Regions from separate parts of the Oceanobacillus sp. M60 genome, predicted to be linked through region 2. Evidence: a T-box and tRNA genes for the amino acid it is inferred to sense, from the RefSeq annotation. Region 2 holds a T-box; the other holds one or more tRNA genes.
What was found. The T-box of region 2 lies ahead of leuS (leucine--tRNA ligase). A T-box ahead of a tRNA ligase gene usually reads a tRNA of that ligase, here a tRNA-Leu.
Positions count from the first base shown of each region.

Region 1: it encodes a tRNA-Leu, which carries the amino acid that the T-box ahead of leuS (leucine--tRNA ligase) is inferred to sense. The anticodon was not compared.

Region 1 covers NZ_JBSSNH010000001.1:36,091-40,510, forward strand. Annotated here, with positions in the region: gene ACW0TQ_RS00195 (hypothetical protein) at 49-258, opposite strand; partial or broken gene ACW0TQ_RS00200 (type 1 glutamine amidotransferase family protein) at 389-978, opposite strand; tRNA gene ACW0TQ_RS00205 (tRNA-Leu) at 1,549-1,632, opposite strand; tRNA gene ACW0TQ_RS00210 (tRNA-Leu) at 1,647-1,734, opposite strand; tRNA gene ACW0TQ_RS00215 (tRNA-Lys) at 1,745-1,820, opposite strand; tRNA gene ACW0TQ_RS00220 (tRNA-Gln) at 1,914-1,988, opposite strand; tRNA gene ACW0TQ_RS00225 (tRNA-Asp) at 1,996-2,072, opposite strand; tRNA gene ACW0TQ_RS00230 (tRNA-Glu) at 2,101-2,172, opposite strand; tRNA gene ACW0TQ_RS00235 (tRNA-Ser) at 2,189-2,279, opposite strand; tRNA gene ACW0TQ_RS00240 (tRNA-Asn) at 2,286-2,360, opposite strand; gene ACW0TQ_RS00245 (SprT family protein) at 2,624-3,076, opposite strand; gene ACW0TQ_RS00250 (catalase) at 3,522-4,420, shown strand, end outside.
Region 2 covers NZ_JBSSNH010000005.1:2,527-6,946, reverse strand. Annotated here, with positions in the region: gene metK (methionine adenosyltransferase) at 1-196, shown strand, start outside; gene ACW0TQ_RS13185 (gamma carbonic anhydrase) at 251-778, opposite strand; gene ACW0TQ_RS13180 (hypothetical protein) at 1,282-1,671, shown strand; gene mnmM (tRNA 5-(aminomethyl)-2-thiouridylate-methyltransferase MnmM) at 1,680-2,252, opposite strand; T-box leader at 2,491-2,714, shown strand; gene leuS (leucine--tRNA ligase) at 2,825-4,420, shown strand, end outside.

The DNA of each region.
Region 1 (4,420 bases), on a different contig from region 2:
AGTGCCTGTTTTTTTACAACGGACCAAAACATTATATAGATTTAAAAATTAATATTTCTCCTCTTTAGATTTAGTTACAAGGTACACTAGCGGTCCGCCAAAAATCAATCCTGCTGCTCCTATGCCTAAAAAAACAGCCGTGTATGAGATGAATTCCATTTCCCTGCCTAAAATAAAATCAATTATCATACGGCCAATGGTGATTATTGCAGGGAAAGCAAGCGACCAAAGCAAGATAATTTTTAATCCTTTTGACACGTTATCCCTCCACAAATCCTTCTAGCTATTCTGATACAACCTTTTGTCATATTCATTTCAGGACAATTCTCCCCAATCTCTATACTCAATTCTACTATAATCATAATTTTCATTTTATTTCAAGCGAAGATTATCTAAACGGATTCCCATATTTTTCACAGTATTTATAAAATCCATGCTTATACATATACATCATTTTTTTAATATTTTCGGAGGTATCAAATTCAATCAACTCTAAAATCAAATGTGTAAATTCAATCGGAGCTGTTCCGTTTGCAGTGACTAAATTTTTATCTGTTACTGCTTGCTGCTGAAAAAAACTGCTCTTAGCATGATAATTTTCATAGCCCTTCCAAGCATCAACAGAGTTACCCGTATGATTATAATGATTTAGAAAACCGTTTTTCGCTAAATAATCCACAGCTCCGCATATAGCTCCAACAGGTATATTATTTTGAAATGCCGTTTTGATTAGATGCAAAAGCTTTTTATTATCATTATTCCATGTATTCCCGCCTACCGTTACCAATAGATGAGCATCCTCAGGTTCAGAACCAATGATTTAATCGACAGCAGTTCTAAAACCGCCAATGGAACTTACCGTATCCTCCAAAGAAATCGTATGAACCGACCAATCCTCCCTCTGATTTAATGTTGTTGATAAGTAAGCACCTTCCCAATCTGGTATTCGTCCAGGATAAGAAATAAAGCCTGTTTCATAAGCATCACACCACCTGTTAATAATTTACAACCTTGCAGTGATTGCCTCATTTAACTCATTTATAAAATCACTACATTCTTATTTATTAAAGTAATTATACCAAAAAAGATTTATATTATGAATATTATAAATCTTTTATTGAGCTGGTTTATTGGGTTTACATTCTTTCAAGTCAATATGTTCCAGCAACTAGAGATATTTTTAACAGGCTCATCGAAAAATTGGTGAACACGTTAACCTTGAAGCTATCTACTGACATGATTTAAGGTATTTTCCCGTTGCTTTACTAGTTCCTCAAAGCGAAGAACACGTAACCTTTAAAGAACGCCTGGGGCGCTCATCCATTACTACGATAATTAATGTTTAGTTGTTCTCTAGTAAGCAAAGAGAAACTGCTGACAAATTAGATGATTTATTCTAAATCCGAACGTTTCATTTTTACCATTTATTCACATGGTCAAAAACTGGTCAAAACTATATAAAAAAACACCCATTTCATATAGAAAAATGAGTGCATAAAAAAATATCAAAGGTCTGCAACCCTTGATATGACTGGTTTGTACATATGATGCGGTCGGTGGGATTTGAACCCACACGGGTTATTCACCCACCAGGCCCTCAACCTGGCGCGTCTGCCATTCCGCCACGACCGCATAATATAAAAAAATGGTGCGGATGAAGGGAGTCGAACCCCCACGTCCTTAACGGACACTGGAGCCTGATTCCAGCGCGTCTGCCAATTCCGCCACATCCGCAAGATAAAAATGGTGAGCCATGAAGGATTCGAACCTTCGACCCTCTGATTAAAAGTCAGATGCTCTACCGACTGAGCTAATGGCTCCTATATATGACAGGTCATTATTTATAGTCCCTATCAATAAAAAAATACTATTATCTGTAATAGTATTATCATGTATTCCTTCTAAAAAGAAAATGGCTGGGCCACCAGGATTCGAACCTGGGGTACACGGGATCAAAACCCGATGCCTTACCGCTTGGCTATGGCCCAACTATAATGGCGGTCCGGACGGGACTCGAACCCGCGACCTCCTGCGTGACAGGCAGGCATTCTAACCAACTGAACTACCGGACCAATTATTTATTTTGATTTCTTAGAAAGATGACCCGTACGGGATTCGAACCCGTGTTACCGCCGTGAAAGGGCGGTGTCTTAACCGCTTGACCAACGGGCCATTATGAAAATTAAAATGGCGGAGAAGGAGGGATTTGAACCCTCGCGCCGCTTACACGACCTACACCCTTAGCAGGGGCGCCTCTTCAGCCACTTGAGTACTTCTCCAAATAATGGCTCCACAGGTAGGATTCGAACCTACGACCGATCGGTTAACAGCCGATTGCTCTACCACTGAGCTACTGTGGAATATAAAAGTAATCAGTCACTATCTATGTAATATCCTAATTACGCAACAACAAGAAATATCATACAATATATCCTGTTTTTTGTCAACAAAAACTGTTAAATTTCTTAAAAAGTTTTTTTCGCTTAGAAAGTTATTCAAAAATCCAAGCCATTCGACAAAGCTGCTGAACAGGTCATTCGCAATGAATGAAAACTGTCATTTCATATCAGCTACATTAATTTATCATGGATCATATTATTCGTCAATACTTAATTGAAAAAAATTAAATCAGATGTAATCTCCCCCTGCATTTTCCACATCGATACCTGGATACATCTACTTTCCTTACTCTTTTATAAACCATTTTACATTTTTGGCATTCATATATATGCTGGTAGCGCTGCTGATTCGAAGGAAGCTGTTTACAATGACGGGGAGAGCCCGTTTTTGCAAGCAATTCTCTAAAATCTTTATCTCGATGCTGGTACCCTTTTCCTTCAATATGCAAATGGTAATGACAAAGCTCGTGCTTAATAATCCCGTGAAACTCTTCCTTATCAGATTCCAGTACATATTTGGGATTCAATTCAATTAATCGTTTACTTGGGATATATCTCCCTCCAGTTGTCCGCAGACGGGAGTTAAATCGTACTTTGTCCATAAACGTTTTATTAAAGAAAGCTTCTGACAGCTGATTAACTAACTGGTACAATTCTTCCTCCGGCATTGGGTCCATCTGTTTCAACCTCCAATATATAAAGAAAGCTTCATTATTTTAATGTTCTTCTTACCTTCCTGACAATTCAAAACATACTTCTTTATTATACGCCATCAGAAATTCCCAAAAATTGTTTAACTGATGACAACTCATTTTAACATAAAAAAGAAGCTGTCGGAACTTCTATTCTCTATCTTATATTTCAGTTATACTAAGAGTTTTATTCTCATTTAAAAAACTTAATTGAGAATTAGTAGAATCACTTATCTAATATATTATTTTATTCTAAAAGAAAACAACACTTTACTAACATTTGCTTAAAAATACGATACCCACCGTCAAGAAGGACTTCTATATCAAAATAAAAAAATGTCATTCAAATTAAACAAGAATATTAATAGCAATCTACTATTTATTATGTTATTATAATAATTGTATTTAATATATAGGAGGGAAACTATCTATGAGTGAAAAAAGAAAAATGACCACTGCATTTGGAGCTCCTGTTCCAAATGATGATGATTCTAAAACGGCCGGTAAACGTGGTCCATTATTAATGGAAGATTTTTGGTTTCTTGAAAAGCTTGCACACTTTGATCGCGAAGTAATTCCTGAGCGCCGTATGCACGCAAAAGGATCCGGAGCTTATGGAACATTAACGATTACTAACGACATTACTAAATATACAAAAGCAAAAGTCTTCTCTGAAGTCGGGAAGAAAACAGACATGTTTATCCGTTTCTCTACCGTAGCTGGTGAACGCGGAGCTGCTGATGCAGAACGCGATATCCGCGGTACTGCGATGAAATTCTACACAGAAGAAGGAAACTGGGACTTAGTCGGTAATAATACGCCTGTATTCTTTATGAGAGACCCTAAACGTTTCCCAGATTTGAACCATGTTGTAAAACGTGATCCAAAAACAAATATGAAGAATGCTGATGCAAACTGGGATTTCTGGTCTAATTTACCAGAAGCACTTCATCAGGTAACTGTTGTTATGTCTGATCGCGGGATTCCAAAATCTTACCGCAACATGCACTTATTCGGAAGCCATGCATACAGCTTATATAATGAAAATAACGAGCGCGTATGGGTGAAATTCCACTTCAGAACACAGCAAGGTATCGAAAACCTTACAAACGAAGAAGCTGCAAAAGTTGTCGGTGAAGACCGCGAAAGTCACCAACGTGATTTGTACACTGCTATTGAAGAAGGAAACTTCCCTAAATGGAAAATGTACATTCAGGTTATGACTGAAGAAGAAGCTAAAAATATGCCTTACAATCCATTCGATTTAACAAAAGTATGGTACAAAGATGAATTCCCGCTTATCGAAGTTGGCGAATTAGAACTGAATAA
Region 2 (4,420 bases):
CAGTGAAGAGAGATTAGTGGAAGCAGTCCGGGAGCTTTTTGATTTGCGTCCGGCAGGTATTATCCGCATGCTTGATTTAAGAAGGCCAATCTTTAAAAACACAGCTGCTTACGGCCATTTCGGACGTACAGATATTACATTCCCATGGGAAAAAACAGATAAAGTCGAAGAATTAAAAGCGTTGACTGCAAAATAAAAAAACGTCAGGTGTTTGAAGATGCCTGACGTTTTTCTTTGGAATAGGATGGTTTTACTCATTTCCGCCCATGTTTGTTTCTTTTAAATAATATTGTCCTTTTTCCACATAGGATTTACGGATGCGGTCCATTTCTTGATAGTCTTTATCGGTTAATTCACGAACCACTTTAGCCGGCCTACCCATAGCTAATGTGCGGGGCGGTATTTTTTTGCCCGGCGGCACCAGACTTCCTGCGCCGACAAAAGCATGCTCCCCGATCTCTGCGCCATCTAAAATAATGGACCCCATGCCAATCAGCGCATGATGGCGTATAATTGCTGAATGCAAGGTGACTTGGTGTCCAACAGTGACATCATCTTCAAGAATTAACGGCATATCAGGACTTTGATGCAGCATAGAGAGATCCTGGACATTGGTACGCTTACCTATTTTTGTCGGTGCTACATCACCGCGAATCACCGTATGAAACCAAATACTTGCTTCTTCTTCAATCGTCACGTCTCCGTTGATTACTGCATTTTTGGCAATGAATGCGGCAGAATCAATAGACGGGGTTATTCCTTTATATGATTCAATCATTTGTATTCCTCCAACTCAGTCATATTGATTAAAGTATATCAAAGGAAATATTATCTGGAAAGGCAGTTCTAAATGAGTTGATTTTAGTACTGAATGAAGGAGAAAGACTTGTTATTCCTATCGTAATCTCCTAATTGTAGGCATATATTCTAAGTCATTTGTTTGATGTGGATAATAAGTTTGAATGTAGATTTATTTCTTTTTATCCTCTACAGATACGCATCTTTTTATGGTAGAATAAATAAGCTGGTTACTTAAGGATAGTAATAACATAAAGAGATAAACAGAAATGCTATTCTAAGTAATTTCCACGTTGTTGATTTGACAATGGGAGCAGTAACAGATGTTCCAGTCATAACTGGAATAAGTAATTGTATAAATCTGTTTTAATCTCGCTATGGATAATGGGACATCCATACAAACAGGCGGACTTTTACAGAGAGAGAAAGTTTTGCATGTGGCGCAGAGAACTGATTTATCGTTAAAAATGGGGTTGTACTTTCATGTTGATTCAAATTGTAATAGGGATTTTATTTTTTATCGGTGTCTATATTCTGATAAGCGATGAGCAAAAATGGCTGCGTCTGACAACATTTGGTTATTTTATTTTGCTAACTATTATTTTTGCAGCCGGATATATGAATCAGTTGAACAGCCTGCAAGACCCTGAACTGGGTGACCTTTCTGCATTGCGCGACTGGGTTTATCTATTTGGATATTTATATTCTGTCCCGCTCATGGTTGTATCAGCTTATATTTGGATTCCCTATCCCAAAAAATATAAGACACTTCGCTCCCGTGTGCTCATGATTTCATTTATTATATTTATTATCATGACAGCCGGGCACTTCTTAAATTTATTCTTTCGATTACTATTTTTAGGAATTGCATAAGAAACGCTCTATGATGCAGAGCGTTTCTTTTTTTCGATAGCAATTAAAAAAGGTGCTTTATTTTGCTGATTGATAAATTGGTACCTGAGCACTTGATATTCTTTTTGATTTAATTGTGAAGCGTAAGAAAGAACCGCTTCTTTTTCTTCCCCGCCGCCCGGGTGTCCATAATAAATAACCAGAACGATCAGACCGTTTGTTTTCAGTTTTTTCAATATCGCTTCAACCGAGGCGATGGTGGAGGGCGCTTTTGTGACTATTGATTTATCGCTTTTTGGCAAATAGCCAAGGTTAAAAATAGCGCCGCCAAAAATTTCTTCTTTAATATTGCTATGTATCTTTTCATGGCTGTCCTGAATAAGGGTTACATTATGACAGTCATTTTCGTAAAGTGTCGCTTTCGTATTTTGAATGGCCTGCTCCTGGATATCAAATCCATATACCTTGCCGGAAGGGCCGACAGTCTGGCTTAAAAATAATGTATCATATCCGTTTCCACAGGTCGCGTCGATAGCTGTATCTCCTTCTTTCAGGCTTTCTTTTAAAAGTGCATGTGCGCAGGTTAAAACATTTAATAGCATGTTACTGTCTCCTTCTGTATTTTTTCCAATGGAAATATGCTGTATTTCATTATAACAAGAAAAACGGTAAAATGTTTATTGCTCCGCTTCCAATTGAATAGTCAACAGTCTGTATTATATTTTTCCTCGTGATATGGTTTCCAATTATAAAAATAAGTGTATACTAAGAAGTAAGATACGTCAGGTCAACTTGACACGGAATATTTATTTCATTATAATTCCAGTATCTATCATAAAACGAAAGACGATGAAAAAGGATTAGTAATAGGTTTTATCAGTTTTAGAGAAGCAGTGGGTGGTGAAAACTGCTACTGATAGACGTATGAACTCACCTTTTTAGTTTGCAGTAATGAAATCAGAGTAGTTACTGTCGTTTCATCAACGTTACCGATGTCAAGCGAGCGCTTCTTAGCGTTAATTTGGGTGGTACCGCGGGAATAAACACAGCTTCTCGTCCCTTCATTGGGATGAGTGGCTTTTTTTATACCTGATTTTATAAGAAATCGGGATATAGATGTCCGTGCCGTATGTGATTGAACGATACAAGAGTCAGGACGAAAGGAAGGATTATAATGAGCTTTCAACATCAGGAAATCGAGAGAAAATGGCAAAAATATTGGGATAACAATCAAACATTCAAAACAAATACATTTTCTAATAAAGAGAAATTTTATGCACTTGATATGTTCCCTTATCCATCCGGCCAGGGGCTGCACGTTGGCCACCCGGAAGGTTATACGGCAACTGATATTTTAGCCAGAATGAAAAGAATGCAAGGATATGAGGTCATGCATCCGATGGGCTGGGACGCTTTTGGACTTCCGGCAGAGCAATATGCCATTGATACAGGAAACAGCCCTAAAGAATTTACAGAAGCAAATATTCAAACCTTTAAGAGACAGATTAAAGAGTTAGGCTTTTCTTATGATTGGGACCGGGAAATCAATACAACAGATCCTCATTATTATAAGTGGACACAATGGATTTTCAAAAAGCTTTATGAAAATGATTTGGCTTATATGGATGAAGTGGCTGTCAACTGGTGTCCTGCTCTTGGAACGGTGCTTGCCAATGAAGAAGTAATTGATGGGAAGAGTGAACGCGGGGGGCATCCGGTAGTTCGTAAACCGATGAAGCAGTGGATGCTTAAAATAACGGCGTACGCAGATCGACTGCTTTCTGATTTGGAAGAATTGGATTGGCCGGAAAGCCTGAAGGAAATGCAGCGTAACTGGATTGGGCGTTCCGAAGGGGCTGAGGTGACCTTCTCCATTGAAGGACATGAGGAAACCTTTACTGTATTTACAACACGTCCGGATACATTGTTCGGAGCAACGTATGCTGTTATGGCACCAGAGCATGATTTTGTTAAAAAAATTACAACCGCAGCACAAAAAGAAGCTGTGGAAAAATATTTGCATGACGTACAAACGAAGTCTGATTTAGAACGTACGGATCTTGCCAAAGAAAAAACAGGTGTATTTACGGGAGCCTATGCGATTAATCCTGTTAATGGAGAGAAGATGCCGATCTGGGTAGCAGATTATGTATTGATGAGTTACGGAAGCGGAGCAATTATGGCAGTTCCTGGACATGACGAGCGTGACTATGAATTTGCTTCTGTGTTTGATTTGCCAATCAGAGAAGTAGTCGCTGGCGGAAATATAGAAGAGGAAGCTTATACAGGAGACGGACCCCATGTTAATTCTGGATTTTTGGATGGACTGGATAAAGATGAGGCTATTTCTAAAATGATTGAATGGCTGGAAGAAAATAAAAAAGGGACAAAGAAAATCACGTATCGTTTGCGTGACTGGCTTTTTGCAAGGCAGCGTTATTGGGGAGAGCCGATTCCAATCATTCATTGGGAAGATGGCAGCATGACTGCTGTGCCGGATGAGGAGCTTCCATTGGAACTTCCGGAAATGACCGAGATTAAACCATCGGGAACTGGAGAATCTCCGCTTGCCACGAATGGAGATTGGGTAAATGTAGTTGATCCGGAAACAGGAATGAAGGGCAGAAGAGAAACAAATACGATGCCGCAATGGGCCGGCAGCTGCTGGTACTTCCTGCGCTATGTTGATCCGCATAATACGGAACAGCTTGCTGATCCAAAAGCATTGGAGGAATGGCTTCCAATCGACATATATATCGGCGGAGCAGAG